DNA from 3 places in the Mesorhizobium sp. LNHC221B00 genome. Region 1 is predicted to be linked to each of the others. Evidence: predicted binding sites of a transcription regulator. Region 1 holds the regulator's gene; each other region holds the start of a gene.
What was found. Region 1 encodes PhoB, which activates phosphate uptake and scavenging genes when phosphate is short. Its sites were predicted from a motif close to TGTCATNNANCTGTCAT; they were not measured.
Positions count from the first base shown of each region.

Region 2: X741_RS157220 (ceramide glucosyltransferase) is a predicted target of PhoB. The motif match lies at 2,194-2,210, and genes of this name have one in related genera.
Region 3: phnF (phosphonate metabolism transcriptional regulator PhnF) is a predicted target of PhoB. The motif match lies at 3,755-3,771, and genes of this name have one in related genera.

Region 1 is NZ_AYWR01000004.1:179,156-190,228, reverse strand. Features, by position in the region: gene X741_RS159030 (hypothetical protein) at 1-242, opposite strand, end outside; gene X741_RS159035 (PAS domain-containing protein) at 425-4,192, shown strand; gene pstS (phosphate ABC transporter substrate-binding protein PstS) at 4,724-5,779, shown strand; gene pstC (phosphate ABC transporter permease subunit PstC) at 5,846-6,829, shown strand; gene pstA (phosphate ABC transporter permease PstA) at 6,834-7,685, shown strand; gene pstB (phosphate ABC transporter ATP-binding protein PstB) at 7,682-8,485, shown strand; gene phoU (phosphate signaling complex protein PhoU) at 8,511-9,218, shown strand; gene phoB (phosphate regulon transcriptional regulator PhoB) at 9,235-9,924, shown strand; gene X741_RS159070 (ROK family protein) at 10,080-11,073, opposite strand, start outside.
Region 2 is NZ_AYWR01000005.1:279,524-290,596, forward strand. Features, by position in the region: gene X741_RS157225 (O-succinylhomoserine sulfhydrylase) at 1-904, shown strand, start outside; gene X741_RS157220 (ceramide glucosyltransferase) at 941-2,092, opposite strand; gene apaG (Co2+/Mg2+ efflux protein ApaG) at 2,313-2,705, shown strand; gene X741_RS157210 (Hsp33 family molecular chaperone) at 2,745-3,776, opposite strand; gene argF (ornithine carbamoyltransferase) at 3,889-4,800, opposite strand; gene X741_RS157200 (aspartate aminotransferase family protein) at 4,819-6,018, opposite strand; gene X741_RS157195 (GcrA family cell cycle regulator) at 6,375-6,893, shown strand; gene X741_RS157190 (magnesium and cobalt transport protein CorA) at 7,022-8,029, opposite strand; gene phoU (phosphate signaling complex protein PhoU) at 8,128-8,853, opposite strand; gene X741_RS157180 (ATP-binding protein) at 8,963-10,228, opposite strand; gene ppk2 (polyphosphate kinase 2) at 10,348-11,073, shown strand, end outside.
Region 3 is NZ_AYWR01000017.1:31-9,993, forward strand. Features, by position in the region: partial or broken gene phnK (phosphonate C-P lyase system protein PhnK) at 1-584, opposite strand, end outside; gene X741_RS145885 (alpha-D-ribose 1-methylphosphonate 5-phosphate C-P-lyase PhnJ) at 581-1,492, opposite strand; gene X741_RS145880 (carbon-phosphorus lyase complex subunit PhnI) at 1,489-2,601, opposite strand; gene phnH (phosphonate C-P lyase system protein PhnH) at 2,603-3,214, opposite strand; gene phnG (phosphonate C-P lyase system protein PhnG) at 3,214-3,675, opposite strand; gene phnF (phosphonate metabolism transcriptional regulator PhnF) at 3,814-4,563, shown strand; gene X741_RS145860 (zinc-binding alcohol dehydrogenase family protein) at 4,706-5,749, opposite strand; gene X741_RS145855 (ABC transporter permease) at 5,823-6,791, opposite strand; gene X741_RS145850 (sugar ABC transporter ATP-binding protein) at 6,788-8,341, opposite strand; gene X741_RS145845 (ABC transporter substrate-binding protein) at 8,534-9,526, opposite strand; gene X741_RS145840 (aldo/keto reductase) at 9,860-9,963, opposite strand, start outside.

The DNA of each region.
Region 1 (11,073 bases):
TTCTGCAAGGCAGGCTTCACAACTCTGCGCTCGGAAAACCGTTCGGGCGACGGTGGTGGCGCCGGAAACGCGCCATTGTCGACCTGCGACGGTCCGTAGTCGACATTGGGTGGCGGCCGGTCCCAGAAGCGCCTGGCATCGAGCGGCCGCGGGATGATGACCGTGCCGTCATAGCTGCGCGAACAGCCGCTGCCGAAAAGCAGCGCCACGCCCAGCAAAAAAGGCCCTATCCGTCCAGACATAAGCAACACCCCTGCGGGCGCTTATAACGCAGCGTTGGCCGACCCGGCAACCGCACGGAACAACGCGGCAACAACGGTCCGGTTGCTCGTTAAGGTTAGCGGATCGTTAATGCTTCTCGGGCACATTCCGCCGACGAACCGCGGAGGGAGGGTTCGGCCTTGATTTTCGGGGTGGGGACAGCATGGCGGAAGCGGACGAAGCAATCGGCGCGCGCGGCAAGCGCGAGCCCTGCAAGGCAGCAGCGCAAGGCGGCGACGCCTTGCCACATACTGCCGACATGGATCGCGCCGAAGGGCTTCGCCAGCTTATCGAAGCCGGCTCGGACTGGATCTGGGAGACCGATGCGGAGCTGCGCTTCTCCTGGCTTTCGCAGGGCTACCAGGCGGCGACGGGCATCGATCCGGCCGATGTGCTTGGCCGGTTCCGCTTCGATTTCCTCAACCAGGTCCTGAAGGGCAATCGCAGCGCGGCAGCGCATCTGGAGGATATGCAGGCGCGCCGACCGTTCCGCGACTTCGTCTATGAGCTGAAGGGCGGCGGCGCCGACTGCCGCTGGGTGCTGACGTCAGGCTTTCCACGCTTCGACAGCGAAGGAAAATTTGCCGGCTATCGCGGCATCGGCCGCAACGTCACCGCGCTGGCCGCCGCCTTCGAGGAGATGGCGCCGAAACAGGACGAAGACGTTTCCTGGCAAAGCCTCGCCAACCTTCGCACGATGGTCGATTCGATACCGATCGGCGTGCTCGTCCTCGATGCCGATATGCGCGCGGAGGTGATCAACCGCGCCTTCCATGACTTCTGGAGGATCGATCCAAACCGCGCCGGGATCGGCTCCAGCTTCCGCGAGCTGATGGAAGCCAGCCGTGCCATCGATCCTTTCGGTGCCGACGAGACTGCCTGGCAGCGCCATGTCGCCGAGCGCGAAGCCGAGATCAGGGCCGGCGTCGCCGGCTCCAGGCAATTGCCGCACAATGACGGGCGCACGCTGGTCGCCTCACTGGCATCGCTGGCCGGTGGCAAGCGGCTCATTTCCTATGTCGATGTCACAGACATGAAGGGCCGCGAGACGGAAGCCGAGGATGCCCGCAAAAACCTTGCAACCGTTCTGGAATCGCTGCCGGCAGGCGTCATCATCTACGACCGAGATGACAAGTTCGTCTTTGCCAACCGCAAGCTGCAGGATTCGCTGCCGGCACTGAAGCCATACTGGCAGCCTGGGCGCACTTTCCGAGAGGCGCTGGAGTTCGGTCACGAGGTCGGCTATTTCCGCTCGAGCGGCGATGCCGTGGTCGACAGCCTTTATGCGGTCGATACCGAACGCTGGCTCGACGGCATGCTGAGGCGCTACCGTTTGCCAAATTCTTCCTATGAGCGTCTCAATGCGGATGGACGCTGGTACCAGGTCTACGACATGCGCACCGATGACGGCACGTTCATCGGCGTGCGCGTCGACATCAGCGACCTCAAGAGCCGCGAGGCCGCCTTGCGCGACTCGATGCGCCAGATCGATCTGTTCCGGCACGTGATGGACGAGCTGCCGGTGGCCGCCTTCATCAAGGCGCAGGACCTGAACATCGAATTCGTCAACAAGGCCTGGTGCGCGCTGACCGGCTTCGCCAAGGAAGACGTCATCGGCCGAACCGACTGGCAATTGTTCGGCGCCAAGGAAGCGGAAGGCTTCAGCCATGACGACGCCGATGTCGTGGCGACCGGCAATGTGCGCGAGGTCGAGGAGCCGGTCACCCATCGCGACGGCACGGTGCGGCAGTTGATGACGCGCAAGAGCCGCCTGGTGGCCAGCGACGGCTCGGTGCACCTTGTCGGCTCCAGCACCGACATCACCGATGTCAAGGCGCGCGAGCGGGCGCTGGAAGAAAGCATGCGCGAGAACGAGGTGTTCCGCAGCCTGATCGACAACGTGCCGGTGTCGATCTACGCCAAGCGCTCCGACCTCAGGCAGTTCTACGTCAACAAGGGCTGGTGCGACCTTACCGGTCTCGGCAAGGAAGAGGCGATCGGCAAGACCGACGTCGAGATATTCGGGCCAGACGGCGAGGCCTTCGTCGCCGGCGACCTGGCGGTGCTGCGCACCGGCGAAACCCAGGAGATCGAGGAGACGGTGACGCTTGCCGATGGCAGCGTGCGCCACCAGTTCGCCCGAAAGGGCGCGATGATCGCGTCCGACGGTTCGCTCTATCTGATCGGATCAACCACCGACATCACCGAATTGAAGATGCGCGAGGCCGAATTGCGCGAGGCGCGCCAGCGTGCGGTGCTCGCCGACCGCGCCAAGTCGGAATTCCTCGCCAACATGAGCCATGAGATCCGCACGCCAATGAACGGCGTGCTGGGCATGGCAGAACTCCTGGCCAAATCCAATCTCGATCCAAAGCAGAAGACGTTCACCGACATCATCGTCAAATCGGGCAACGCGCTTTTGACAATCATCAACGATATCCTGGATTTCTCCAAGATCGATGCCGGCCAGCTGGTGCTCGATCCGGCGCCCTTCAATCTCGCGGAGGCGATCGAGGACGTCGCGACGCTGGTGTCGACACGCGCCAAGGAAAAGGATCTCGAACTCATCGTGCGCATCGAGCCGAGGCTCGGAAGCCTGTTCATCGGCGATGTCGGCCGCATCAGGCAGATCGTCACCAACCTGCTCGGCAACGCGGTGAAATTCACCGACGAAGGTCATGTGCTGGTCGACGTGACCGGCGAACGGATGCCGACCGGAACCAGGCTGACGATCTCGGTCACCGACACCGGGATCGGCATACCCGAGGAAAAACTGAAGCTGGTGTTCGAGAAATTCAGCCAGGTCGACACCTCCTCGACAAGGCGGCACGAGGGCACCGGGCTTGGTCTCGCCATCACCTCGCGGCTGGTCGAGCTGATGGGCGGCAAAATCGGTGTCGAGAGCGCCGAGGGCAAGGGTTCGACCTTCTGGTTCGAGGTGACGCTGCCCAGCGCCGAACAGCAGAACGGGCAGCGCATCATGCCGGTGGATGTGACCGGCGCTCGCGTGCTGATCGTCGACGACAATGCCGTGAACCGCGCCATCCTGACCGAGCAGATGACGTCGTGGACATTCGATTCCTGCGCGGCCGAAAGCGGCGCCGAGGGGCTCAAGGTGCTGATCGCCGCCGCGGCCTATGGCGTACCGGTCGACTGCGTCGTGCTCGACTACCAGATGCCTGGGATGAGCGGCGCCGAAATGGCGCGCATCGTGCGAAACACCGCGGGACTCGCCAACACGCCGATCATCATGCTGACCTCGGTCGACCAGTCGCTTGCCAACACCAGCTACCGCGATCTCGGCATCGATGCACAGCTGATCAAGCCGGCGCGCTCGTCGGTGCTGCTGGAAACGCTGGTCGCGACCGTCCAGCGCCATCGCCACACCACGGTTGGCCACGCCGCCCAGCCATCGGCAGGCGAGGGGCCCGACGCGCCTCAGCGGCCGCAATTGGCGCTGTCCGAACAGCGCGCGCAATTGCAGCCACCGCCGGTTCGTCCCAGGCTGCCGGCCGTCGGCGGTGACGGACAGAGGCTTGATATCCTCGTGGCCGAAGACAATGAGGTGAACCAGATGGTCTTCACCCAGATCCTTGGCGAGACCGGCTACGGCTTCGAGATCGTCAGCAACGGCCGCAAGGCACTCGACGCCTTCGGCAAGCTCAATCCGTGCATGATCCTGATGGACGTCTCGATGCCGGAGATGAGCGGTCTCGAAGCGACGGCCGCGATCCGCCGGCTGGAGGAAGAAACCGGCACGCATGTGCCGATCGTCGGCGTCACCGCGCATGCGCTCAAGGGCGATCGCGAACGATGCCTGGAAGCGGGCATGGACGACTATCTGCCCAAACCGATCAGCCCCAGGGCCCTCTTGGAGAAGGTCGAGCGCTGGGTCGGCGCCAGCCGCCAGGTGCAGCGCAACGCGGGATAGCACCGCGTCGCGGATTCGCGGCATCTGACGACGCAAGCCGAGGGAATCAGTAGGAGATTCCCTGCTACCCCCGCGTGCAATGGCTATGGTGCGATCGCACCATATCAAAGACTGTGCCTAGCCGGGACAATGGCAACATCGAATTCCGCTCATCCAGTTACGGGCGGGAGCAGCGACCGCCGGCAAGGAACAGCGTCACTCTACCCCAACGGACCTGTTTTCGGCGATGGCCCGGCCACGACACGCTCTGGCCTCGAGCAACGCACTCCCGTCCGGATTTTCTTCATCCTTGAAGGCCCCGTCGAATCCGGCGGTGGCTGCGGCCTACGGACGGCCCAAGCCCATGATTCCGGGGACAAACTCGGATCGGGCCGCGAACCAGCCGCGCTACCGCCTTTGCCGGCTTCGGCAACGCGTTACCGGGCTGACATGAAACTGTCATGCGACTGTTATAATCGAAGGCTATTGGCCTCAGCGGGCGCTGGCAAGAAATGGCGCCGAGAGACCATCTTCCGAACAGGAGCAGGCCACATGAGACATTTCATCCGCTCGGCGGCCGTTGCGATTGCAATGGCTGCGGCGTCCACCATCACCCTTTCCGCGGCAATGGCAGCTGACCTTTCAGGCGCCGGCTCGACCTTCATCTATCCGGTGTTTGCCAAGTGGGCCGACACCTACAAGAAAGACACCGGCATCGGCCTCAACTACCAGTCGATCGGCTCCGGCGGCGGCATCAAGCAGGTCATCGCCAAGACCGTGACCTTCGGCGCCACCGACAAGCCGATGTCCGATGCCGATCTGGAAAAGAACGGCCTCGTGCAGTTCCCGATGGTGATGGGCGGCATCGTGCCGATCGTCAACCTCTCCGGCGTCAAGCCGGGCGAACTCGTCCTCGACGGCAAGACGCTGGCCCAGATCTATCTCGGCGCCATCACCACCTGGGACGATGCCGCGATCAAGGCGCTGAACCCCACCCTAACCCTGCCGTCGACCGCCATCGCCGTCGTGCACCGCTCGGACGGCTCGGGCACCACCTTCAACTTCACCGACTACCTGGTTAAGCTCTCGCCCGACTGGAAGGACAAGGTCGGCTCGGACACGGCCGTCGAATGGCCGACCGGCGTCGGCGCCAAGGGCAGCGAAGGCGTTGCCAACACCGTCAAGCAGACCGACGGCGGCATCGGCTACGTCGAATACGCCTATGCCAAGCAGAACAACCTGTCCTACTCAAAGATGCTGAATGCAGCCGGCAAGGTCGTCGAGCCGTCGCTCGAATCCTTCGGCGCTGCCGCTTCGAACGCCGACTTCAAGACTGCCAAGAACTTCAACGTCATCATCACCAACGAGCCCGGCGACACCACCTGGCCGATCGCTGCTTCGACCTGGGTGCTGATCCACAAGGTTCCCGATGACGCTGCTGCCACCGGCGAAGCGCTGAAATTCTTCGCCTGGGCCTACAAGGACGGCAAGGAAACCGCCAAGGCGCTCGACTATGTGTCGATCCCCGACAGCGTCGTCGACCTGATCAAGGCTTCGTGGAAGACCGACATCCAGGCCGACGGCAAGCCCGTCTACGCCGGCGAGTAACATCTCTGGAGGAGCGCCGCGCCCGCGGCGCTCCTTTTCCTTCAACTCGAAAGAGCCGAGCTTGACATGAGCGCTGTCCAGGAAGCCTTGCCAGCCATCCGAGGTTCGCGCGACGCCATCGTCAGGCGGTTTGCGCTGACAGACGCGATCTTCCACGCAATGACCCGCGCCGCCGCGATATTGGTGCTGGTGCTGCTCGGCGGCGTCGCGATCTCGCTGTTTGCCGGCTCTTGGCAGGCCCTCTCGACCTTCGGCTTCTCGTTCCTGACCAGCGAAAGCTGGAACCCGGTGACGGAGAAATTCGGCGCGCTGGCGCCGATCTACGGCACCATCATCACCTCGGCAATCGCCATCCTGATCGCCGTGCCGCTCGGCATCGGCATCGCCATTTTCCTCACCGAGCTTTGCCCGCGCCCGCTGCGGCGCCCCATCGGCATGGCGGTGGAATTGCTGGCCGGCATTCCCTCGATCATCTACGGCATCTGGGGCCTGTTCGTGCTGGCGCCGTTCCTGCAGACCACGGTGCAGCCGTTCATCATCAGCGTGTTCCACGGTATCCCAGGCCTCAGCAGCCTGTTTGCCGGCCCGCCCTACGGCATCGGCCTGCTGACATCGTCGATGATCCTCGCCATCATGGTGCTGCCTTTCATCACCTCGATCACCAAGGACGTCTTCGACACGGTGCCTCCGGTGCTGAAGGAATCGGCCTACGGCATCGGCTGCACGACCTGGGAAGTGACCCGCCGCGTCGTCATCCCCTACACTCGGATCGGCATCATGGGCGGCGTCATGCTCGGCCTTGGCCGCGCGCTCGGCGAAACCATGGCGGTGACCTTCGTCATCGGCAACGCCCACCGCATCAGTACGTCGCTGTTTGCGCCCGCAACGACGATCTCCGCGACCATCGCCAACGAATTCACCGAGGCGGTCGGCGATCTCTACACGTCTTCGCTGGTGGCGCTCGGCCTGATCCTGTTCGTCATCACTTTCCTGATCCTTGCCATCGCACGCTACATGCTGATGCGCATCGACGCCCGCACCGGAGCCTGAACCGATGTCGACAGCCACGTCGCTTCACCAGAGCCGCAAGCGCAAGAATGGCGTGATGATGACGCTGTGCGTCGCCGCGGCGGGCATCGGCCTTGCCTGGCTGGCGCTCATTCTCGGCGCCCTGCTCTACAAGGGCCTGTCGGGCGTCAATCTTTCGGTCTTCACGCAAATGACCCCGCCGCCCGGCGACGCCGGCGGCCTGCTCAACGCCATCTACGGCAGCATCGTGATGACCGTCATCGGCATCATTGTCGGCACGCCGATCGGTGTGCTGGCCGGCACCTACATGGCCGAATACGGCCGCTTTTCGAAGCTCACCACCATTGTGCGCTTCATCAACGACATCCTTCTGTCGGCGCCGTCGATCATCATCGGCCTGTTCGTCTACGAATTGATGGTTCGGCCGATGGGGCACTTCTCGGCGATCGCTGGCGCCGTCGCGCTGGCCATCCTGGTCATCCCCGTCGTCGTGCGCACCACCGAGGACATGCTCAATCTGGTGCCCAACGCCTTGCGCGAAGCCGGCACCGCGATCGGCGCGCCGCGCTGGGTGGTCATCCGTTCTGTCGCCTACCGCGCCGCGCTTTCGGGCATCGTCACCGGCATATTGCTGGCCATCGCCCGCATCTCCGGCGAAACGGCGCCGCTGCTGTTCACCGCGCTCAACAACCAGTTCTGGTCGAGCAATCTCAACGCGCCGATGGCCAGCCTGCCTGTCACCATCTTCCAGTTCGCTCTCAGCCCCTACGAGGAATGGCAGCAGCTGGCCTGGACCGGCGCACTCATAATTACATTGACGGTTCTCGCGCTCAGCATCTTTGCGCGCAGCCTGACCGGACGCAGAGAGGACAAATGAGCCAGATGTTGTCTCCAGACATGACGATCGCCGCCGAGGCAGCCGCCAAGGCAAAGATCGAGGTCAAGAACCTCAATTTCTACTACGGCCAGTCGAAGGCGCTGAAGGACATCACGCTGTCGCTGCCCGAACGCAGCGTCACCGCCTTCATCGGACCGTCGGGCTGCGGAAAGTCGACGCTGCTGCGCGTCTTCAACCGCATCTACGAGCTCTATCCCAGGCAGACAGCCGAGGGCCAGGTGCTGCTCGACGGCAAGAACGTTCTCGACCGCTCGCAGGATCTCAACCTGTTGCGCACCAAGATCGGCATGGTGTTCCAGAAGCCGACGCCGTTCCCGATGTCGATCTATGAGAACATCGCCTTCGGTGTCAGGCTCTATGAGAAGATCAGCAAGGCCGAGATGGACGGCCGCGTCGAACAGGCGCTGAAGCGCGCAGCACTCTGGACCGAGGTCAAGGACAAGCTCAATGCCAGCGGCCTCAGCCTTTCGGGCGGCCAGCAGCAGCGGCTCTGCATTGCCCGTACCGTGGCGGTGAAGCCGGAAGTCATCCTGCTCGACGAGCCGGCCTCGGCGCTCGATCCGCTGTCGACCGCCAAGATCGAGGAGCTGATCGACGAATTGCAGGCCGACTACACGATCGTCATCGTCACCCACAACATGCAGCAGGCGGCGCGCGTGTCGAAGCAGACGGCCTTCATGTACCTGGGCGAACTGGTCGAGTTCGACAAGACGGAGAAGATATTCACGTCGCCCCGCGAGAAGCGCACGCAGGACTACATCACCGGCCGCTTCGGCTGATCGCACGCATACGAGGACCAGGATCATGGCCGAACACACGGTTGCAGCCTTCGACGAAGATCTCGGACAGATCAGCAGGCTGATCAGCGACATGGGCGACCTCGCCGGCTCGATGGTCGGCGGTGCCACCAAGGCGCTGCTGAACTCCGACAATGCGCTCGCCCAACGCGTCGTCTCCGATGACGCGATCATGGATGCGCGCCAGCGCGAGCTGGACGACCGCGCCATCACGCTGATCGCAAAGCGCCAGCCGATGGCCGACGATCTGCGCCATGTCGTGGGCTCGATCCGCATGGCCGGCGATCTCGAACGCATCGGCGACCTTGCCAAGAACATCGCCAAGCGCGTCGGCACGGTCGGGCTCTCCGCCACGCCGCGCGACCTGTCGCACTCCATCGACGCGATGGCGCAGCTGGTGCTGATCCAGGTTCAGGGTGTCATCGAGGAATATGCGGCGCGCGATGCCGCCGCACTGGCCAAGCTGCGCGCCGACGACGAGCGTATCGACGTCAAATACACTTCGGTGTTTCGCGAACTGCTGACCTACATGATGGAAGATCCGCGCAACATCACCGCCTGCACGCATCTTCTGTTCTGTGCCAAGAACCTCGAACGCATCGGCGACCACGTGACCAACATCGCCGAGAATGCGTATTATGTGCTGACCGGCACGCAGCTGCCCGCCAATCGCCCGAAGCAGGACGAAACCGCGATGTCGGCGCCGGCGGCATAGCAGGGGTGACCAGCCGATGATCGCGCCACGCATCATGGTGGTGGAGGATGAGGAGCCGCTAGGGGTGCTGCTCCGCTACAATCTGGAATCCGAGGGCTACCAAGTCGAGGTGGTGACGCGCGGCGACGAGGCGGAGATCCGCCTGCAGGAGAACGTGCCCGACCTTCTGGTGCTCGACTGGATGGTGCCGGCGGTGTCCGGCATCGAACTCTGCCGGCGCCTGCGGATGCGGCCCGAGACCGAGCGGCTGCCGATCATCATGCTGACCGCGCGGGGCGAGGAGAGCGACCGCGTGCGCGGCCTGTCGACCGGCGCCGACGACTATCTGGTCAAGCCGTTCTCGACGCCGGAGTTCATGGCACGCGTCAAGGCGCTGCTGCGCCGCGCCAAACCTGAAGTGCTGTCCAGCGTGCTCAAGGTCGGCGATATCGTGCTCGACCGCGAATCGCACCGTGTCTACCGCAAGAAGAGCGAGATCCGGCTCGGGCCGACCGAGTTCCGCCTGCTCGAATTCATGATGCGCCATCCCGGCCGGGTGTTCTCGCGCAGCCAGCTGCTCGACAATGTCTGGGGCGAGACGATCTACATAGACGAGCGCACCGTCGACGTGCATGTCGGGCGGCTGCGCAAGGCGGTCAACAATGGCCGCATGCCGGATGTGATCCGCACGATTCGTGGGGCGGGCTACGCGATCCGGGAAGATTAGGGGATATGCTGATATTCAGGTGATGCCGGCCTGCGAATGGCGGCTTCCTGCGCTTCCGGTACTCACGGACCCAAATGTCCGCTCCGTTCCGGTTCTCGGAATCCACCATTCTCGCCTCGGCCTGACCTGAATCTCAACACATCCCGGCGCCTTGCTCAGGCAACATTCTTCCCAGCCGCGCCTGCTCTCGCCTGCACGCCCGGCGCGAAAATTTCCTGGTCGACGAAGGTCAGTGCGCGCATGGCGCAGCCTTCGCGGATCAGCGGCAGTTCGTTAGGCTCGGTGTCGAAGGAGATCGATTTCGAGTGCTGGCCACCGGCGGTCTGGGCAATCGCCTCGCGCAATGCCGGCTCGATCAGGTCGAAGGCGGCGGCGCTGACGCCGACCATGGCGACGGGGGCGGGATCGATCAGCGCGAACAGGCTGCCGAGGCCATAGCCGAGCGCCTCGCCGGCCTTGCGATAGGCCTGGCGCTCCGGCCCGTCCTTGTCGCGCGCCGAGGCCGCCAGCGCCCGCATGTCGGCGTCGCTGACGTCGACCGGTTCGGTGTCCTCGCCAAGCTGTCTCGCGTTGCGCCAGATGGCGTAGTTGCCGGCATAGGCCTCGACGCAGCCGCGCCGTCCGCAGCGGCAGAGTGCGCCGCCCGGCCGGTGGATCATGTGGCCGAATTCGCCACCCGACGAGTGGGTGCCGGTGAACAGTTGGCCCTTCAGCACAAGGCCCATGCCGATGCCGTGAGACAGCAGAATGGCGATGAAGTCGTCGCGGTAGCGCTCGGGATCGCGCCAGCGCAGCGCCACCGCCATCATGTTGCAGTCGTTTTCCATGGTGGCGGGGATGCCGAACTCGGCCTCGAATATGTCGGCGAACGCGATGTCGGTCTGCGGCGTGATCGGCGACCACAGCATGGCGCGCGCCTCGGTATCGGTGATGCCCTGGATGGCTAGTGCGATGCGGGCGACGCTGCGGACATCGATGTCGGGATCGTCGATGCGGCGCCGCACGATGGCGACGCATTCGCCGATCAGCGCCTCGCGCGACATGGTCAGCGTGTCCAGCCGGCGCTGTTCCTCCGATATCACCTGGCCGGCATAGTCGATGACGGCGACCGACAGGAAATTCAGCGACAGCACCACGGTCATCACCGCC
Region 2 (11,073 bases), on a different contig from region 1:
CTTGTGCAGCGTCAAGGCCGGCGATCATATCGTGGCGGCACGCGCGCTGTTCGGCTCCTGCCGCTGGGTGGTCGAGACGCTGGCGCCGCGCTACGGCATCGAGGCGACGCTGGTCGATGGCACCGATATCGCCAACTGGGAAAAGGCGGTAAGGCCCAACACCAAGCTGTTCTTCCTGGAAAGCCCGACCAACCCGACGCTGGAAGTGGTCGACATATCAGCCGTCGCGGCACTTGCCAATTCAATCGGTGCGCGGCTCGTCGTCGACAATGTCTTCGCCACGCCGCTGCAGCAGAAGCCGCTGCAGCTCGGCGCCCACATTGTCGTCTATTCGGCCACCAAGCACATCGACGGCCAAGGGCGTTGCCTGGGCGGCGTTATCCTGTCGGACAAGAAGTGGATCGACGAGAACCTGCACGACTATTTCCGCCACACCGGCCCCAGCCTGTCGCCGTTCAATGCCTGGACGCTGCTGAAGGGACTGGAGACGCTGCCGTTGCGCGTGCGCCAGCAGACGGAAAGCGCCGGCAGGATCGCCGATTTCCTGGCCGAGCAGCCGCAGATCGCCCGCGTCATCTATCCCGGCCGTGCCGACCACCCGCAGGCTGATATCGTCAAGAAGCAGATGTCGGGCGGCTCGACGCTGGTCTGCCTCGACGTCAAGGGCGGCAAGCAGGCGGCCTTCGCCTTGCAGAATGCGCTGGACATCGTTCTGATCTCGAACAATCTCGGCGATGCCAAGAGCCTGATCACCCATCCGGCGACGACGACGCATAAGAATTTGAGCGACGAGGCGCGCGCCGAACTCGGCATCGGGCCAGGTACGCTCAGGCTGTCGGTCGGCCTGGAGGATACCGACGACCTTCTGGAAGACATCGCGCAGGCGTTGAGGGCAGCCAAATAGGGAAGACAGTCAGGTAGGTCCGTCGAGCAGGCGCGATCAGGCGCTTGACGGCGTCTCCTCCAGTTCGGCCGCCTTGGTGCGGATGGTCATCGCGTTGCCGCGCCAGTCGACGGCGCCGCCGAGCCAGCCGCGCGTCCACATCGCCGGCAGGATCAGGTCGCGCACCATGATCGCCGCGACCATGCGCGGCGACAGGTACCAGCCCTTGGACCAGGCCAGGGCGCACTCCGGAAGATAGAAGGCCGCCAACACGGCAAGCGCGGTCGCCCAGAGGCTGAAGCCGGCGCCTGCCGCCGCAACCAGCGCAAGCACCAGCGGCACCACAGCGCCAGTCAGGATTTCGGGCGTGAAGAACAGCGGAAAGGTGACGCGGCGCAGGCGCGCCCAGCGGGCCTGGCGCGACCAGATTTCGCCAAGCCTGCGCCGGCCGAGCGGCTGCTCGAAGGGCGAAGCGACGAGATTGACGCGCAGGCCGAGGCCGTTCACCAGCTTGGTCGCGGCGGCGTCCTCGGCGATCTCGGCCGCCAGCGCGCGAATGCCGCCGCTGGCATCCAGCATCGGCTTGTTCCACAGCATGCTCTTGCCCTGGGCGAAGCCAAGGCCGAGCGCCTCGCCGGCATATTGCCAGCGGGCCTGCAGCGTGTTGAGAAAGGCGCATTCGACCTCGGCCCAAAAACCGTCGGGACGCGAGCCGATCGGCGTCGAGCAGACAAGGCCGGTATCGGCCCGCCACGCCGCCATCAAATGCTCGATGTAATCCCTGGGCATCAGCACGTTGGAGTCTGCAAGAACGACCCAGTTGTGGCGCGCCGCTTCCCAGCCCTTGACGCAGTTATTGAGTTTGGGATTGGCGCTGACGCGGTCGTCCCCGATCAACAGCCGGGCCGGCACTTTGGGAAACCGGGCAATTGCCCTGTTTATCAGTTTGACGACCGGATCGTCGGCATGGGCGACGCAGAAGATCAGCTCGTAGCGCGGCCAGTCGAGCGAGAAGGCGCGCTCCAGTGTCTCGTGCGTGAACGGCTCGACACCACGCGATGGTATGACAATCGACACCGGCTGCGATTTGCCGCCGGGCGGGGCGACCGTGGTTCGCCGCTTCAGCTGCGAAGCGGCAAGCGAAATGCTGGCGGCATTTGAGAGGATGAGAGCAGTCGAAAGCGAGGCGGCTATGAGAGTGAGTTCCATCGAGATATGGTCACTCCAGAAAAGACGGCCGGCTTTATGGCCGTTTTCAACAGTTCGACAGAGCGTCGAGTCGCCCGCTTGGCGCACACCACCATTGTCCTGTGTCACTTAAATGACATTCTTTGCCGGCACCTGCCTTTCAAGGCCGGGCGCGACAAGACGCGCATGTTGACCTGCCCGCCGGGAGCGCCGAAATTACCGGATCAGTTTGGAGCCGTTTATGTATCGCGCCGTCACGCGCAACATCGAAGTGCAGGTCAGGCCGTTCTACCTCGAGGACCGCTCGGACCCCTCGGAGAACCGCTATGTCTGGGGCTATCAGATAACGATCGACAACCAGTCGGACGAGTTCGTGCAGCTTCTGGCGCGTTATTGGCATATCACCGACGGCACCGGCCGGGTCGAGGAAGTGAGTGGGCCGGGCGTCGTCGGCGACCAGCCTGAACTCAATCCCGGCGACAGCTATCAGTATACGTCCGGCTGCCCGCTCTCGACCCCGTCAGGGATCATGGTCGGCCGCTACACGATGCGCAACAAGCGCGGCGAGACCTTCGACATCGCCATTCCGGCATTTTCCCTCGACCTGCCAGGGACGCGGCGGACGGTGAATTAGCGGCTTTCTCCCCGTTCCACGGAGAGAAAGCCGGTTCCTTCATTGCGCCGCGAATTCCGCCGGGTCGAAGTCATATTGCTTCGAGCAGAACTCGCAGGCGACGTGGATGCCGCCATCCTCGGTGCTGTCCTTGATCTCCTGCGCGGAAAAGCCCTCGAGGATGCCGCGGATCTTGTCGCGCGAGCATGAGCACTGGTCGGCGACGGGAACGCCGCCGAAGACGCGCACGCCATGCTCGTGGAACAGGCGATAGAGCAGCCGTTCGGCGCCGATCGTCGGATCGATGAGTTCGGTCGGCTCGATGGTGCCGAGCAGCGCCAGCAATTCCTGCCAGGAATTATCGGCCGGATCGTGAACTTCCTCGCGCGGATCGCCATCGCCACCGTGCAGGTCCGGAACGCGCATGCGCTCGGGCGATTGCGGCAGGAATTGCGCCAGGATGCCGCCGGCACGCCACTGCTCGCGCGCCCCGCCAGGGCCGGGCGTCAACAGCTTGGCCACCGATAGCCTGATATCGGTCGGGATCTGTTCCGACTGGCGGAAATAGGTGCGCGCGGCGTCTTCCAGCGTTTCGCCGTCAAGCTGAACGATGCCCTGATAGCGCTGCGTGTGGGCGCCCTGGTCGATGGTCAGCGCCAGAACGCCGCTGCCGAGCAGCGTCTGCTGCGATGTCTCGCCGACCGCGACCAAAGCCTCGAGCCGATCGGCGTCGAAGCGCGCATAGGCACGCAGCGCCGAGGGCGTGGAGAAGTCCGCCACCAGCATGTCGACCGGCCCGTCGGTGCGGGTCTGCAGGATGAACTTGCCCTCGAACTTGAGCGAAGTGCCGAGCAGCACCGTCAGCACACAGGCTTCCGCGAGCAGGCGGGCGACCGGCTCGGGATAATCGTGGCGGCTCAGGATGGCGTCGAGCATCGGCCCGAGCTGGACCGTGCGGCCACGCACGTCGAGAGGGCCGACCTCGAAGGGCACGACGTGATCGTCGCCGGCGTAGCCGAACTCGCCGAGTTTGGGGTGGTGTTCAGTCACTTGATACGTTTCCAACATGACAAAGCTCCGGGGCGCGGCCATGCCGTCCTCTCGGGAGCATGCGTCCAAACGCGCTTGATTTGCGTGATGCGGCGCAGATAGGCATCGCGGCCCCGCAGATCAAGCGCCCAGACACTTCAGGCACCCGGACACGTCAAGCGCCCAAACACCAGGCAAGCACGGCCTTCTGGGCGTGGAGCCTGTTCTCGGCCTCGTCGAAGACCACCGAATGCGGGCCGTCGATGACTTCGTCGGTCACTTCCTCGCCGCGATGAGCAGGCAGGCAGTGCATGAACAATGCGTCGGGCTTCGCCCTCGCCATCAGCTTGGCATTGACCTGATAGGGCGAGAACACGTTGTGGCCACGGGCGCGATGCTCCTGCCCCATCGACACCCAGCAATCGGTGACGATGCAGTCGGCCTGGTCGACGGCCTCCTCAGGCGAGCGCGTGAAGTGCAGCTTGCCGCCATTCGCCTGCGACCAGTCGATATGCTTCTGCGCCGGCTCGCTGCCTTCGGGCACGGCGACATTGAGGTTGAAGCGGAAACGCGCCGACGCCTCGAGCAGCGAATGCAGCACATTGTTGCCGTCGCCGGTCCAGGCAATGGTCTTGCCGGCAACCGGACCGCGATGCTCCTCGAAGGTCATGATGTCGGCCATCAGCTGGCATGGATGGGTATCGTCGGTCAGCCCGTTGATCACCGGAATGGTGGCGTTCTCGGTCAGCTCCAGCAACCGTTCGTGCGAGGTGGTGCGGATCATGATGGCGTCGACATAGCGCGACAGCACCTTGGCGGTGTCGGCGATGGTCTCGGAACGGCCGAGCTGCATCTCGGTGCCGGTCAGCATGATGGTCTCGCCGCCAAGCTGGCGCATGCCGACGTCGAAGGACACCCGCGTGCGCGTCGACGGCTTGTCGAAGATCATGGCCAGCACCTTGCCTTCGAGCGGCTTCGAGCGCTCGCCGGCCTTGAGGCGCTCCTTGCGCGCCACTGCATCGGTCAGCATGAAGCGCAAATCGCCTTCGGAAACGGCGGAAAGATCGGTGAAGTGGCGAAGTGACATCGGCAACGGTTCCGGGATTTACTTCGCGGCGGCGGAGGCGATCGCCTCCACCAGGCCCTTGGCGCCGGCGCGGATGCGATCGAGCGCGTCGTGGATCTCGGCATCGGTGACGGTGAGCGGCGGCAGCAGGCGAATGACGTTGTCGCCGGCCGGAACCGCCAGCAGGTGCTGGTCGCGCAATGCCATGTTCACCTTGGCATTGGGCATGGCGCATTTGAGGCCGAGCATCAGCCCGGCGCCCCTGATGTCCTCGATGACCTCGGGAAATTCGTCGGCAACGGCGGCAAGTCCCTGCTTTATCAGCAGCGCCTTGCGCTGGACGTCCTCGAGGAAGCCCTCTTCGAGCACCACGTCGAGTACGGCGTTGCCGACCGCCATGGCCAGCGGGTTGCCGCCGAAGGTGGTGCCATGCACGCCGGCGGTCATACCGACGGCCGCTTCGTCGGTGGCAAGGCAGGCGCCCATCGGGAAGCCGCCGCCAATGCCCTTGGCAATGGCCATGATGTCGGGCGTGACGCCTGACCATTCATGCGCGAACAGCTTGCCGGTGCGGCCGATGCCACACTGGACCTCGTCATAGATCAGCAGCAGGTCGTGCTGGTCGCAAAGCTGGCGCAGCCGCTTCAGCGATTGCGCAGGCACCGGGCGGATGCCGCCCTCGCCCTGCACCGGCTCGATCAGGATCGCGGCGGTCTCCGGGGTGATCGCCTTTTCGGCGGCATCGATGTCGTCGAAGCCGACCTGGTCGAAGCCTTCGACCTTGGGTCCGAACCCCTCGAGGTATTTGTACTGGCCACCGGCCGCGATGGTGGCCAGCGTGCGGCCGTGGAAAGCACCCTCGAAGGTGATGGTGCGGAAGCGCTCGGGATGGCCCTTGACGAAGTGGTAGCGCCGCGCCGTCTTGATCGCGCATTCCAACGCCTCGGCGCCGGAGTTGGTGAAGAACACCTTGTCGGCGAAGGTGGCATCGGCCAGCCGCTCGCCAAGCCGGTTCTGCCCGGGAATCTCGTAGAGGTTGGAAACGTGCCAGAGCTTGGCTGCCTGCTCGGTGAGGGCCGCGACCAGGTGCGGATGGCCGTGGCCAAGCGAATTGACCGCGATGCCGCCGGCGAAATCGAGATATCGCTCGCCCTTGTCGGTAACCAGCCAGGAGCCTTCCCCATGGTCGAAAGCCAGGGGTGCGCGAGAAAAGGTCTCGAAAAGCGCCGAACCGCTCATTATATGCTTCTCCGGTGCCGGAAAATCAAAAAAGCCGCCAAAGCGGCGGCCTTTGCGGCTTATCGTGTTTTTCGGCCATGAAGTCAACGAAAACGTCGCGTAGTGGCACGCGGCAAGCCCCCTGACAGGACGCCGGCTCATAAGAGAGCGGCAAGTTGGGGAAAACCGAAAAAACCGATTCGTGTTGCACTTGGGACTCTTGTCACCGAGTCAGCGCATAGAGTAGTTGTAGTCGAGAAATAACTAGATTTCGTGCGGCGGACCTAATCACCAGATATATGTGGTGTCTGCCCCAGCAGTGGTGCTGGGTCGGGAGTGGATTCTGATTGCCGCACGCTTAGCAGGAGCGCGGTCTCATGAACTGGACTGACGAGCGGGTCGAACTTCTCAGAAAACTGTGGTCGGAGGGTCTGAGCGCAAGCCAGATTGCTGCGCAGCTCGGAGGGGTCAGCCGCAACGCGGTCATCGGCAAGGTGCACCGGCTGAAACTGTCGGGCCGCGGGCGCGCAACGGCGGCGCCGGCACGCCAGAAGAAGACGGCGCAGGGATCGACCGTTCAGAAATCGGTGGCGCGGGCGGCAAGCGCGTCACGCCACGTCACGACATCAATCGGCGCGACGGCCTTGCAGACCCAGTTCGACGCCGAACCGGTGGCGCGGCACTATATCCGGCCAGTCGAGAACGTCGTGGTACCGATCTCACGGCATCTGCAGCTTGTCGAACTGACCGAGCGAACCTGCAAATGGCCGAACGGCGATCCGCTTTCGGAAGACTTCAATTTCTGCGGCAACGAAGCCGCCGAAACCGGCCCTTACTGCAAATACCACGCCCGCGTCGCGTTCCAGCCGGCGGCGGAGCGGAGGCGGAACAGGTAAGTAAGGGAATAGGGGAGTAAGGCAGTAGGGCAGTATGTTTTGAGCTGCGCTTGTGAGCGCCTTAACCTACTGCCCTACTGCCCTACTGCCCTACTGCCCTACTGCCCTACTGCCCTACTGCCCTACTTTCACAGCCACCCGTTCTTGCGAAACCGCCAGTACAGGACCGCGCAGATCAGCGCGATGGTGGCCAGTACCATCGGGTAGCCATATTCCATCCTCAGTTCCGGCATGTCGGTGAAATTCATGCCGTAGATGCCGGCGAAGGCGGTCGGCACGGCCAATATGGCCGCCCATGAGGCGAGTTTCTTCGAGATCGCCGTTTCCTGGCTCTGACCGACCAGCAGGCTCGCCTCGAAGGCGAAAGCCAGCACCTCGCGCAGGCTGTCGATCTTTTCCTGGACGGTCCGGATGTGGTCGGTCACGTCGCGGAACAGCGGGTGCATGGCGGAATGGATCTGCGGCAGGTCGGCGCTGGTCAGCCGGCGGCAGACTTCCACCAGCGGCAGCGCTGCATTGCGCAGGCGCAAGAGGTCGCGGCGCAGCATATAGAGCCGCTCGATGTCGGGGCCGGTCATCGGCTTCAAAAGGACCTTGTCCTCGATCGCCTCGACCTCGTCCTCGATCTGCTCGAGCACCGGCATGTAGTTGTCGACGATGAAGTCGAGAATGGCATAGAGGACGAAATCCTCGCCCTTGGCCAGCGAATGCGGGCAGCTTTCCCAGTGCTGGCGCACGGCGGCATAGGATGTCGAAGGCCCGTGCCTGACGCTGACGATGTAGCCGCTGCCGACGAACAGATGCGTCTCGCCGAAGGTGACACGTCCTTCGATCAGCTGCGCGGTACGGGCGACGATGAACAGCGCATCGCCATATTGTTCGATCTTGGGCCGTTGATGCGGATGTTCGGCATCCTCGATCGCCAGTTCGTGCAGATGAAATTGCGCCTGGACACGCGACAGAAGCTCCCGGTCGGGTTCAAGCAGCCCGATCCAGACGACGTGTCCCGACTTCTTGGCCCACTCGCCGGCTTCCTCGATCGGGATGTCGGCAATGCGACGCCCGGCGGTATAGACGCCGGAGGCGATGATGCCTGACTGCGGCGGCGCGGGCTTGAACTCCCGGACATATTCCATCGCTGCCTCCCGAAAGCATTGCCCTCACTGGGGAACCAACCCGTCTGGCATCGGGATAGTTTAGCGCAATATGATCAAGCGTTCGAGAAAAAGTGCACTCACTTCGCCGACGGTGGCGGTGAAAGGCCTATCTTGTCCGTCTTGTCGCCCTTCGGCCGGTCCGCGGGCATCTGGTCGCCGGTGACGATGTAGTAGATGGTCTCGGCGATGTTGGTGGCATGGTCGCCGATGCGCTCGATGTTCTTGGCGCAGAACAGGAGATGCGTGCAGGGCGTGATGTTGCGCGGATCTTCCATCATGTAGGTCAGCAATTCGCGAAACAGCGACGTGTACATGGCATCGATCTGGTCGTCGCGGTCGCGCACGAAACCGATCTTCTCGACCGAGCGCGACGCGTAGACGTCGAGAACTTCCTTGAGCTGGGTCAGCGCCAAATTGGCCAGGGCCTCCAGGCCACGGAACAGGCTGGTCGGCTGGCGCCCGTCGGTGACGGCGACCACGCGCTTGGCGACGTTCTTGCCGAGGTCGCCGACCCGTTCGAGGTCGGCGGAAATGCGGATGGCGCCGACAATCTCGCGCAGGTCCGTCGCCATCGGCTGGCGTCTGGCGATGATGATGATCGCCTTGTCGTCGATCTCGCGCTGTCCCTCGTCCAGCACCGCGTCGTCACGGATGACCTTCTGGGCCAGTCCCGGATCGGCGTTGACCAGGGCGGCGACCGCCTGCTCGACCATGCGTTCGGCATGGCCGCCCATCGCCGCGATGCGCTTCGACAGATATTTCAGTTCCTCGTCGTAGGCGCTCACTATGTGCACGGACTGCATGGACGAATGCCTTCCCACGGATGTCTTGAGTCGTTTCCTTCGAATCCCCGCTGATACGCTAACCGGATGACAGAAAAAAGAAACGGCCTCTGGGAAAACTAGGGCAGTATCAGTGCGCCGGCAAATGAACAGAGAAGGCGGCGCCCTTGCCGACCTCCGACCTGATCGTCAGCCTGGCGTTGTGACGCGTCAGGATATGCTTGACGATCGACAGGCCGAGGCCGGTGCCTTTCTGGGTCCGGCTGGTCTCGACATCGATACGGTAGAAGCGCTCGGTGATGCGCGGAATGTGCTCCTCGGGAATGCCGGGGCCGAAATCCCTGATCGTCACGTCGACACCGGGTTCGGAACCATCGTCACCGGGCGCGATCGACACGATGACGCGGCCGCCCGACTGGCCGTATTTGCAGGCGTTCTCCAGAAGGTTCTCGAAAACCTGGAACAGCTCGTCGCGGTCGCCCGGCACATCGAGCGGCCCGTCGGCGAAATCGCGCTCGATGACGACGCTATTTTCACGGGCCAGCGGGGCCAGGGAATCGATGACGCTGTCGACGGTCTGGCGCAAATCGACCTCAGTTCCCGGCTTGAGATAAGGCTTCATCTCCAGTCGCGACAGCGACAGGAGATCATCGATCAGACGCGCCATGCGGCCGGTCTGGTTCTGCATGATCTGCAGAAATTGCTCGCGCGCCGCCGGATCGTTGCGGGCCGGTCCGCGCAGCGTTTCGATGAAGCCGGAGATAGAGGCCAGCGGAGTGCGCAATTCGTGGCTGGCATTGGCGATGAAGTCGGCGCGCATGCGGTCGATGCGCCGCGCTTCGCTCTGGTCCTTGAACACCAGCACGTAAAGATCGGTGCCGTGTCCGACCGATGACGCGCTGACCCGGTAGGCGCGCTCGACCGGCAGCTTCTCGGTATAGTCGACGACATCCGACGCGACGTTGCCGGACAGCACACCGTCCAGCAGGGCCTGCATTTCCGGCGCCCGGAATTTCAGCGACAGCGATATGCCCGGCGCAATCCCGGCAAAGGCGGCGAAGGCAGCGGCGTTGGCATGGACGATGGTGGCTGCATGGTCGAAGATGATGAGCGGGTCGGCGACGGCCGCCGCCAGATACTCGCCTGAGAGCCGCTGCAGGCCGATCGCTTCGATCGACGCCGCACCCTCAACCGATTGGAGGGCACCGGCCGTCGGCAACATCGCGGCCGCGAGCAGCAGGAGCAGCGCCGGCACCAGCACGTAAGCGGAAATACCCGCGAAGGCGAAGGCGATCAGAACCGCCGCGACACCGGCCGCAAGCAGCCAGCGGCTGTTCCACAGCCTGACGGCCAAGGTCCGTGCCATTCCTTTCTGCTCTGCGTCCAGGTCTGTCATCCGCCCGTGTGCCCGCGCCTATGCCGTCCCCACCGGTCGTGCGGCGACGGAAACTTCCGCTGGACCGCTCCGGAGGCTCCCAATAGCATGAGTCCGGATGCTTAAAAGGGTTCGTCTCGATGAAAAAAGCCAAGGAAGACTCCGCCGCGCCGACTTCGGGTCCGCTGAAAATCAGGATCGGCGGCAAGGAGCGGGAGTTCGATATCGAGAATCCCGAGCTTCCAGATTGGGTCGAGGACAACAAGCTGACCGCAGGCGGCTATCCCTACGACAAGAAAATGAAAAGCGACGAGTATGACGAGACGCTCGAGAAATTGCAGATCGAGCTGGTCAAGGCGCAGGCGTGGTTGCAGGCGAGGGGCAAGCGGGTGATGGCGCTGTTCGAGGGACGCGACGCCGCCGGCAAGGGCGGCACGATCTTCGTGGTGCGCCAGTACCTCAACCCACGCACGGCGCGCAACGTGGCGCTGACCAAGCCCACGCCCACCGAACTCGGACAATGGTACTACCAGCGTTATGTCGACCATTTCCCGACGGCGGGCGAATTCGTCACCTTCGACCGTTCCTGGTACAATCGCGCTGGCGTCGAGCCGGTGATGGGGTTTTGCACGCCGCAACAGCACGAGAAGTTTCTCGACGACACGCCGCATTTCGAGCGGATGATCGTCAATGACGACATCCACTTCTTCAAATTCTGGCTGAATATCGGCCGGGAAACGCAGCTCGAGCGCTTTCACGATCGCCGGTACAGCCCGCTGAAGAGCTGGAAGTTCTCGCCGATCGACATTTCCGGCATTACCAAATGGGACGATTACACCAAGGCGCGCGACACCATGTTCGAGCGC
Region 3 (9,963 bases), on a different contig from region 1:
CGCAGGAGGTCGAGCAGGCGGGCCTGGACCGAAACATCGAGGCCACCGGTTGGCTCGTCCATGAACACCAGCCGTGGTCCCGTGACGAGATTGCGGGCGATCTGCAAGCGCTGGCGCATGCCGCCGGAAAAGGCGCGGGGCTCGTCGTCGATGCGGTCTTGCTCGATCTCGACGCGCGACAGCCAGTCGACGGCGGTGGCGCGGATCTTGCCATAGTGGCGGTCGCCGACCGCCATCAATCGTTCGCCGACATTGGCGCCGGCAGACACCGTCATGCGCAGGCCATCGGCGGGGTTCTGATGGACGAAGCCCCAGTCGGTGCGCATCAGGAAGCGGCGCTCGGCCTCGCTCATGCGGTAGAGCTCGCGGAACTGGCCGTCACGCATGCGGTAGCTGGCGGTGCCCGATGAAGGCAGCAATCGCGTCGACAGGCAGTTGAGCAGCGTCGTCTTGCCGGAGCCGGATTCGCCGACCACAGCCAGGACCTCGCCCGGCCAGAGGTCGAACGAAACATTGTCGCAGCCGACGCGCGAGCCGTAGAATTTGGAGAGCGCCGAGACGCGCAGCAGTGGTTCGTCGGTCATTGCGCCGGCTCCAATTTTTCCGAGACGGAATGGGTTTCCGGAGCAAGGTGGCCGCGATGGCCGTCGGCCCGCCGCTTCTCGCAATAATCGGTGTCGGAGCAGACGAACATGTGGCCGCCATGGTCGTCGAGAATGACCTCGTCGAGATAGACATTCTCGGCCGCGCACAGCGCGCAGGGCTGGTCGAAGGTCTGGACTTCGAATGGATGATCCTCGAAGTCCAGGCTGACGACCTCGGTGAACGGCGGCACCGCGTAGATACGCTTCTCGCGGCCGGCGCCGAACAGCTGCAGGGCCGGCGAGCGGTGCATCTTGGGATTGTCGAATTTCGGCGTCGGCGACGGGTCCATCACGTAGCGGCCCTCGACCTTGACCGGATAGGCATAGGTGGTGGCGATGCGGCCGTGCTTGGCGATGTCCTCGTAGAGCTTCACATGCATGAGCCCGTATTCCTCCAGCGCATGCATCTTGCGTGTTTCAGTCTCGCGCGGTTCGAGGAAGCGCAGCGGTTCGGGGATCGGCACCTGATAGACCAGCACCTGGCCCGCCGTCAGTGGATGCTCGGGGATGCGGTGGCGGGTCTGGATGATGGTGGCGCTGGCGGTATCGGTCGTGACGGCGACATTGGCGACCTTCTTGAAGAAGGCGCGGATCGAGACCGCGTTGGTGGTGTCGTCGGCGCCCTGGTCGATGACCTTCAGGACATCGTCGGGGCCGATAATCGAGGCGGTGACCTGGACGCCCCCTGTGCCCCAGCCATAGGGCATCGGCATTTCGCGCGAGGCGAACGGCACCTGGTAGCCGGGGATGGCGATGCCCTTGAGGATCGCTCGGCGGATCATCCTTTTGGTCTGTTCGTCGAGATAGGCGAAGTTATAGGTGGCGATGTCGGTCGATTGCGTCGTCATTCCGCCGCCTCCTTCTTCTCGTCCTTCGTCATCGGATTTTCGCGGGCCTCATACTCGGCGCGCATGCGGCGCACGAGGTCGAGTTCGGCCTGGAAGTCGACATAGTGCGGCAGCTTCAGATGCTCGACGAAGCCGGTCGCCTGGACATTGTCGGAATGCGAGATGACGAATTCCTCGTCCTGGGCGGCGGCAACGACGTCCTCGCCCAGTTCCGAGGCGCGCAGCGCGCGGTCGCAGAGCGCCATCGCCATCGCCTTGCGCTCGCTCTGGCCGAAGACGAGACCGTAGCCGCGGGTGAACTGCGGCGGCGCCTTGGCCGAGCCCTTGAACTGGTTGACCATCTGGCATTCGGTGACGCGCACGCTGCCGAGCGGCACCGCGAAAGGCAGTTCGGGCACGTCGAGCTCCAGCTCGACCTCGCCGATGCGGATTTCGCCGACAAAGGGGTGGTTGCGGGCATAGCCGCGCTGGGTGGAATAGCCGAGCGCCAGCAGGAAGCCCTCATCGCCGCGCGACAGCGCCTGTAGGCGGATGTCGCGCGCCATCGGGAATTCCAGCGGCTCACGGGTGATGTCGCCGGGGACATGGTCCTGCGGCATCTCGCCATCCGGCTCGATCAGGCCTTCGCGGGCGAGGATCGCCGAGACGCGCGGCATCGCCTGCGCTTCCGTCTCGCGCTGCAAGGTCGCGGCGACCTCGGCGCCGGCGGCAAGCTCGGGATCGAGCAGCCGGTGGGTGTAGTCGAAGGTGGGTCCAAGCAACTGGCCGCCGGGCAGGTCCTTGTAGGTTGCCGACACGCGCCGCTCGACCCGCATGGCGCCGGTGTCGATCGGCTTCGAGTAGCCGAAGCGCGGCAGTGTGGTGCGATAGGCGCGCACCAGGAAGATCGCCTCGATCATGTCGCCGCGCGCCTGGACGATGGCGAGCGCGGCGAGTTCGCGGTCGTAGAGCGAACCCTCGCTCATCACCCGGTCGACGCCGAGCGCCAACTGCTCGACGATCTGGTCTAGGCGAAGCGCGGGCACCGAACGGTCGCCGCGCCGACGATCGGCAAGCAAGCTGTGGGCATTGGCAATTGCGGCCTCGCCGCCTTTTACCGCGACATACATCCTAGGCCTCCATCGTCTTGATGCGCGTCGTGCGCGGCAGGCAGGCCACGCCTTCCGATGTGGCGAGGATGATGTCGACGCCGCGTGGAAAGCGCTGATTGTTTTGCTTCCACTGCTCGACAAAATGGCGCGGCATCTGCGCCGGCGCGATGGTTGCACTGGTTTCGATGCCCGGCCCACCAAGCAACAGCGGGGTCCCTGACACGAGATCGCCGACCTGCAGGATTAGCGTGGTCGAACGGTCGGGATAGTCCTGCGTTCCCTGCGAAAAGCCGTCGATCGCCATCATCTCGGCGGGCGTGGCGATGAAGGCGAAATGCGCATCGGCTGGCGTGTTGGCCAGCGGCGCGCCGGTGTGGAAGCCGAGCCAGGAGCCGATCGCGGCGGAGGCGTGCAGGGCGGGATCGAGCCAGAGCGGCGTGTCGTTATCGCAGAGCGTCAGCGCGATGGCGCCGGCTGTTGCCGAGAGCGGTGCCGGCGGGCGGGCCAGGACCGGCAAGGGCTGCACGCTGCCCGGCCGCGCCATGGCGTCCATGATCGCGCGGAACACCGCTTGGGCGTTGAAAACCGGATCGGCGAAACCGCCTTCGATCGATTGCGCTGCGATCTCCATCAATCTTCTCCGCGAACCATGGTGAAGAAATCCACCTTTGTTGCCGCCGTCTCGGCGCGGCGTTTCTCCTGGGCGGTGGCCAAGGCGGATTGCAGAGGCGCAATCAGCCGGGTCTCGACCTCGGCGCGGCGGGCAGGGTCCTGCCACAGCGCGTCGGCTATTGCCGCCAGCTTGGCCTTTTGCTTGTCGCGGCCAAGCGCGTAGCAATGGCCAACCTGTCCCGACGGCAGGCGGACGGTGGCACGGGTGACCGTTGCCTCACCGACATTGAAGGGCGCGCCGCCACCGCCGATGCGGCCGCGCAACGTCACCAGCCCGGTCTCGGGGCCACGCAGCAATTCAGCCTCCGAAGGCAGCCCGGCCTCGTTCCAGAGCCGGACGATGTCATCACCGCTGGATTGCGCCAGCGTTGCCATGGCGGCTTTGCGCCCCGCCTGGTCGCGGGCTTCCTGTCCTCGCATCAGCAGCATTCCTCTTTGGTAAATTTGTCTATTGATATAGACAACCATACAAATTATACATATTACCTAACGCGAGTCCATGACGGGTGCGTGACAAGTCATGAAGGCTGGGGCGACAGAAGCTGGGTGGGGCAAGTCATGATTGGGCAGATGGCGGCTGACGGCATCGAGCGGCGCAGCGGCGTTTCGCTGTGGCGGCAGATCGCCGACAAGATCCTGCACGCGATCGCCATCGGCGATTTCGCCGAGAATACGGCTCTGCCGCCGGAGGTGGCGCTGGCCGAGCGCTATGGCGTCAACCGCCACACAGTGCGCAGCGCCATATCAGCCCTCGTCCAGGAAGGGGTGCTGCGGGCCGAGCAGGGGCGCGGCACCTTCGTGCTGTCGCGCAAGCGGCTGTCCTATCCGATCGGCGCGCGCACCCGCTTCTCGACAGGCCTGCAAGGGCAGACGTCGGAGCGGCACACCGTGCTGCTGGCTTCCTCGGTCGAGCCGGCCAGCCAGCGCGTCGCCGAGGGTCTTGGCTTGGCCAGGGACGCCGAGGTGATAAGGCTGGAGACGCGCGGCGAAGCAGATGGCCGGCCGGTGTCGCGCGCGGCCAGCTGGTTCGATGCCAGGCGCTTTGCCGGCATCGACAAGGCCATGGCGCAAACCGGCTCGATCACCGCGTCGCTGATGCGTTTCGGCATTGACGATTATCTCCGGCAATCGACCGTGCTGTCGGCGCGCCACGCCGATGCGGGCGACCTTGCCGATCTCGGCCTGCAGCCGGGTGCCATCGTGCTGGTCACGGTCGCCGTCAACGTCACGCCTGACGGCCAGCCGATCCAGTTTTCCGAGACGCGTTTCTCGGCCGAGCGGGTGGAGCTTAAACTGTCGGCGCTGTAGGAAGTGCCGGCGTTATACGAGACCGTGATCATCTGGCTCACGCTGACATCAGCCCAACTCGGTCGCGTTCACTTGTCAGCGGCGGCGCATTTGAGGGCCGCCTTCCCCCACTCCGTGGGGGTCGACGTTGCGCGGAGCGTCGTCAATTCGGGCCGGGCTCTGCCATGTTATGACCCACCTCGATCACGGCCTTGATCAGGCCGGATTTCTCATGCGCCCAGCGGGCGAGATCGCGCGGCGTATCGTCGAGCGATGTGCGGTGGGTCACGAGCTTGGCCAGCGGCACCGCACCGTTGCGGATCGAGGCAGCGACATGGTCGAAGTCAGCGCGCAAGGCATTGCGGCTGCCGACCAGCGTCATCTCGCGCTTGTGGAATTCGGGGTCGGAAAAGACGATGTCGTCCTTGACGACGCTGACCAGCACCAATGTGCCGCCATGGGCGACATGGGCGAAGGCCGACTGCACCGACCGGGTGTTGCCGGTGGCGTCGAAGACCACGTCGAAACCTTCGCCTGATGTCGCGTCCCTGACCAGATCGGGCACTGCGCCGCGCGAGCCGTCGAGGGTCTTGAAGCCGAGTTCGGTTGCGGCGAAGGCAAGTCTCTCGCCGCTCATGTCGAGCAGCGTCACGTCGAGCCCTGCGATGCGGGCGAAGATGGCGGTGCCGAGGCCGATCGGGCCGGCGCCGATGACCAGCGTGCGGGCGCCGGGATCGGCGCGTGAGCGCCGCACGGCATGCGCGCCGATGGCCAGGAATTCGACGGCGGCGGCATCCGCCAACGACAGGCCGTTCGCCGGGTAGAGATTTTGAGCCGGGACAAGAATGTTTTCGCACATGGCGCCGTCGCGATGGACGCCGAGCACCTCGATCCTGACGCAGCAATTCGGCTTGCCGTGCCGGCAGGCGATGCATTTGCCGCAGGACAGATAGGGATTGATGACGACCGGCTCGCCAAGGGCCAAGTCGACGCCTTCGCCGGCCTCGACGATCGTTCCCGACACTTCGTGGCCCATGATGCGGGGATAGGCGAGGAACGGGTGCTTGCCTTCGAAGATGTGATAATCGGTGCCGCAGATGCCGACATGGCTGACCGCGACCAGCGCCCAGCCGGCTGGGGGTGCTCCTGGCGCCGGGCGATCTTCCAGGACAAGCTCGCCGGGCGAGCGGCAGACGACGGCTTTCATGCTTTCAATCCAGTCGGTCATGAAGTCGCCGGCCCATCTTTGATGCGCGCCGGCGACCAATTTCAGTGGCGGGTCATTTGCCACCGCGGCGGCGCAGGCCGTCGAAATAGACGATGACGATGATCAGAACGCCGGTGATGATGCGTTGCCAGAAGGCGTTGACGTTCAACAGGTTTGCGCCGTTGTTGATGGTGGCGAGAATGAAGGCGCCTAGCAGCGGGCCATGCACCGAGCCGACCGCGCCGAACAGCGAGGTGCCGCCGATCACCGAGGACGCGATCGCCTGCAGCTCCCAGCCCTCGGCCTGGGTCGGATTGCCGATGCCGATGCGCGAGGCCAACAGCACGCCGACGAAGGCAGCGCACAGACCCGACAGCGTGTAGGCCATATAGATGGTGCGCTGGACGTTGACGCCCGACAGGCGCGAGGCTTCGGCGTTGGAGCCGACCGAGAAGAGATAGCGGCCCCAGCGGCTGTGATGCAGGAAGACATAGGCCGGGATGCCGACCAGGATGACCATCCAGAACAGATTGGGGACGCCGAGGAAGGAGTTGCGCGAGAATACCTGGAAGGCATCGTTGTTGATCGAGATCGAGTTGCCGTTGGTCATCAGAAGGCCGATGCCGCGCAAGGATGTCAGCGTAGCCAGCGTGATGATGAAGGGCGGCAGCCCCATCTTGACGATGCCAAAACCATGGAACAGGCCGATGGCGACGCCCACCAGCAGCGTGATCAGAATGGCGAGGAACACTGGTATTCCGGCATTGATCAGCATCGCCGCAATGACGGTGGCGAAGCCGACGACGGCGCCGACAGAGAGGTCGATGCCTCCGGTGATGATGACGAAGGTCTGGCCGACAGCCAGGATGGCGATCATCGAGCCCTGGCGCAAGAGGTTCGAGATGTTGTTCGCCGAGGCGAAGCTCGATGTCGATAGCGACAGGATGACCCACAGCAGCACCAGCAGCGCCAGCAGTGTCAGTCCGAACAAGGCGTTGTAGTTGCGCTTCGGTTTTTCAGCAGGAATCGCCTCGGTGCTCATATCTGTCCTCCCAGCTTTTCTTGTTTCTCGGCGAGCGCCTGAGTGAGAATTTCCTCGTGATCGGCGGTGCGGAACCCGTGTGTCGCCACCAATTTGCCGCGGCGGAACACATGCAGCGTGTCGGCAAGCTCATAGACTTCCGGCAGATAGGAGGAGATCAGGATAATGCCGGCACCCTTCGACAAGAGCGCGCTGAACAGGCGATAGATCTCGGCCTTGGTGCCGACATCGACGCCGACCGTCGGCTCGTCGAAGATGAACAGCTTGGCGCCATGCGCCAGCCATTTGCCGATGACGATCTTCTGCTGGTTGCCGCCCGACAGGCTGGAGGCCAGTGCATTGCGCGTCGGCGTCTTGATCCTGAGATCGGCGATCTGGCGGTCGGCCTGGGTTTTTTCCTGCACGCCGGAGATCAGCAGATTGTTCGAGATGCGCTTGTAGATCGGCAGGTTGAGATTGAAGCCGACCGGCAGATTGAGACAGAGGCCCTGATCGCGGCGGCTTTCAGGCGCCAGCGCCATGCCGAGCCTGATCGCGTCGTGCTCGGAATTGACCAGAACGTCCTTGCCTTCCCACAGGATATGGCCGGCCGATTTGCGATGGCGGCCGTAGAGGGTGGTGACGAATTCGCTGCGGCCGGCGCCGATCAGGCCGTAGAGTCCGACGATCTCGCCGGCGCGAACCATCATCGAGATATTTTCAAACCCCTTGCCGGACAGGTTGCGCGCTTCGACGATCGCTGCCCCCGGGGTGAAATGCTCCTTGTGGTAGATCTGCTCGATCGAGCGGTTGATCATCAGCTTGACCAGTTCGGCGTCGTTGGTCTCGGCGATGTTCCTGGTGCCGACCAGCGTGCCGTCGCGCAGCACGGAGACGCGATCGGCGAGTTCGAACACTTCCTCCATGCGATGGCTGATGTAGATGATGGTCACGCCTTCGGATTTCAGCCTGCGGATCAGGGTGAAGAGCTGGTCGGCCTCCTTGCGGGTCAGGTAGGCGGTCGGCTCGTCGAAGATGAGGAATTTGGTGCCGCGCACGGTGGCGCGGGCGGCGGCGATCAGTTGCTGCTGGCCGATGGTGAGGTCGCCGAGCACGACATGCGCCGGCAGGTCGAAGCCGAGATCGTCGAGAATCTTCTGTGCTTCCTTGACCATGGCGCGCTGCTGCAGGATGCCGAAGCGCGAATTCTCCTCGCCGAGGAACATGTTGGCGGCGACGGTCAGATGGCGGCAGAGCACGACTTCCTGGTGGACGGCATTGATGCCGAGCGCCATCGCCTCATGGGGGGTCTCGAGTGCGGCCGGTTTGCCTTCCCAGATGACCTCACCCGAGGTGCGCGGCATGACGCCGGTCAGAAGCTTGATCAGAGTGGATTTGCCGGCACCGTTCTCGCCGACGATGGCGTGAATCTCACCCGCCTTGAACGCGAGGGTCACCGGTTTCAGCGCATGGGTGCCAGGATACTTCTTCTCCAGCCCCTGTAGTTCCAGGATCGTCCTGCCGGGCTCCAGAACGGGAGCAGGGTGCAGGTCTTGCGCCGTCGATGTCATGACAATCCTCCCAAAATGGGCCTCCCAAATGGGCCTCCGAGACTGGCTTCCCAGACCGGCCTCACGATTTGGCACGCCGCGAGGCTCTTGAACGCCCGCTGAGGCAGCCTAGCCCAGGCTGACGGATTTCCAAGCTATATGACTGTCGTTTCCGGGGCACCAGGCCCCGGAAACTGTGCGGCTGTACCGATGCTAGAGCTTCGGATTAAGCAGCGCGTCGATCTTGGGATCCTTCATGTTGGCCTTGGTGACGAGGTTGGCGCCGGTGTCGACATTGGCTTCGACCTTTTCGCCCTTCGAGGCGGCGAGCGCGGTCTTGATGCCATCATAGCCCATCCGGTACGGATCCTGGACAACGAGGCCGGAAATGACGCCGTCGTTCAAGAACTTGATCAGCTTCTCGTCGCTGTCGAAGCCGATCAGCCCGACCTTGCCGGCAAGGTTGTTCTCGGCGATCGCCTGGCCGACGCCCTGCGCCATGATCAGGTTGGACGCGAAGATGCCCTTCAGGTCCGGATTGGCGGTGATCAGGTCGGTCGCGATGTTGAGGCCGGTCGTGGCCTGGCCGTCGGCATATTTGTCGGCGACCAGTTCAAGGCCGGGATACTTCGCCTTGAGCTGTTCCTTGAAGCCCTGGGCGCGCTGCTCGAGCGAGCCGGCGCCGGGCAGTGCGGTGATCAAGGCAACCTTGCCTTCCACCTTGCCGCCATTGGCCGCGCCGATGGCCGCCGCAAGACCGTCCGCTGCGACGCGGCCGCCCTGGACGTTGTCGGTGGTCAGGAACGAGGTGAAGGCCTTGGAGTCGGCGCTGGAGTCGATGCCGATGATCTTGACCTTGCTCGCCGCCTCGTCGATCGGCTTGCCGAGCGCCTTGGCTTCGGTCGGCGCGATGACGACGGCGGCCGGGCTGCCGGCCACGGCGTTCTCGAGGATCGAGATCTGGCCGTTGACGTCGGTTTCAGCCTGGGCGCCGAGTTCCGGCACGTTGACGCCGAGATCCTTGCCGGCCTTGCGGGCGCCGGCAAGCACGATCTGCCAGTAGAACGACGTGGTGTCCTTGACGATGATCGGAATCGTCACGTCCGCCGCCGAAACCGGCGCCGAATGCATGACGCCGGCGAGCATGGACGCCGCGGCCAGCGCCATGACGGCGCGGCGGTTGAGAATGCTGGTTACGAATTTCATAGGATCCTCCCTAAGTCGCCCGGTGAACGTTACGGAAGCTCCGTTCGGATAGGCGTGGCCCAAACAGAACTTTATCAATAAAAAACATTTACGCTGTTTTGATAGTGCATCGATCCGGCCGATGCAAGCGGTGTTTCGCGCCCGACCTCGGGCGAAGACACATTCACACGCCGCTCCTCCCCAAATGCAGCCAGAAGCTCCCGTTCCGTTCTGGGAACACATGGAATATTAATTCCATGTGTCAGTCAATATGGAATATTCATTCTTCATGCGAGGTCGCGGATTTGTGAAGCTGGGTCTGCCATTGACGGCATAACGGTGCGGATACCGGCTTCACGTCAGATCCTGGACCACGGTGTAGGGACGATATTTGGCGTATTCCGTCCCCGGCACGTCGATGTCGAGCAGTTCGAGGTTTCGTGTCAGGTTCGCCAGCT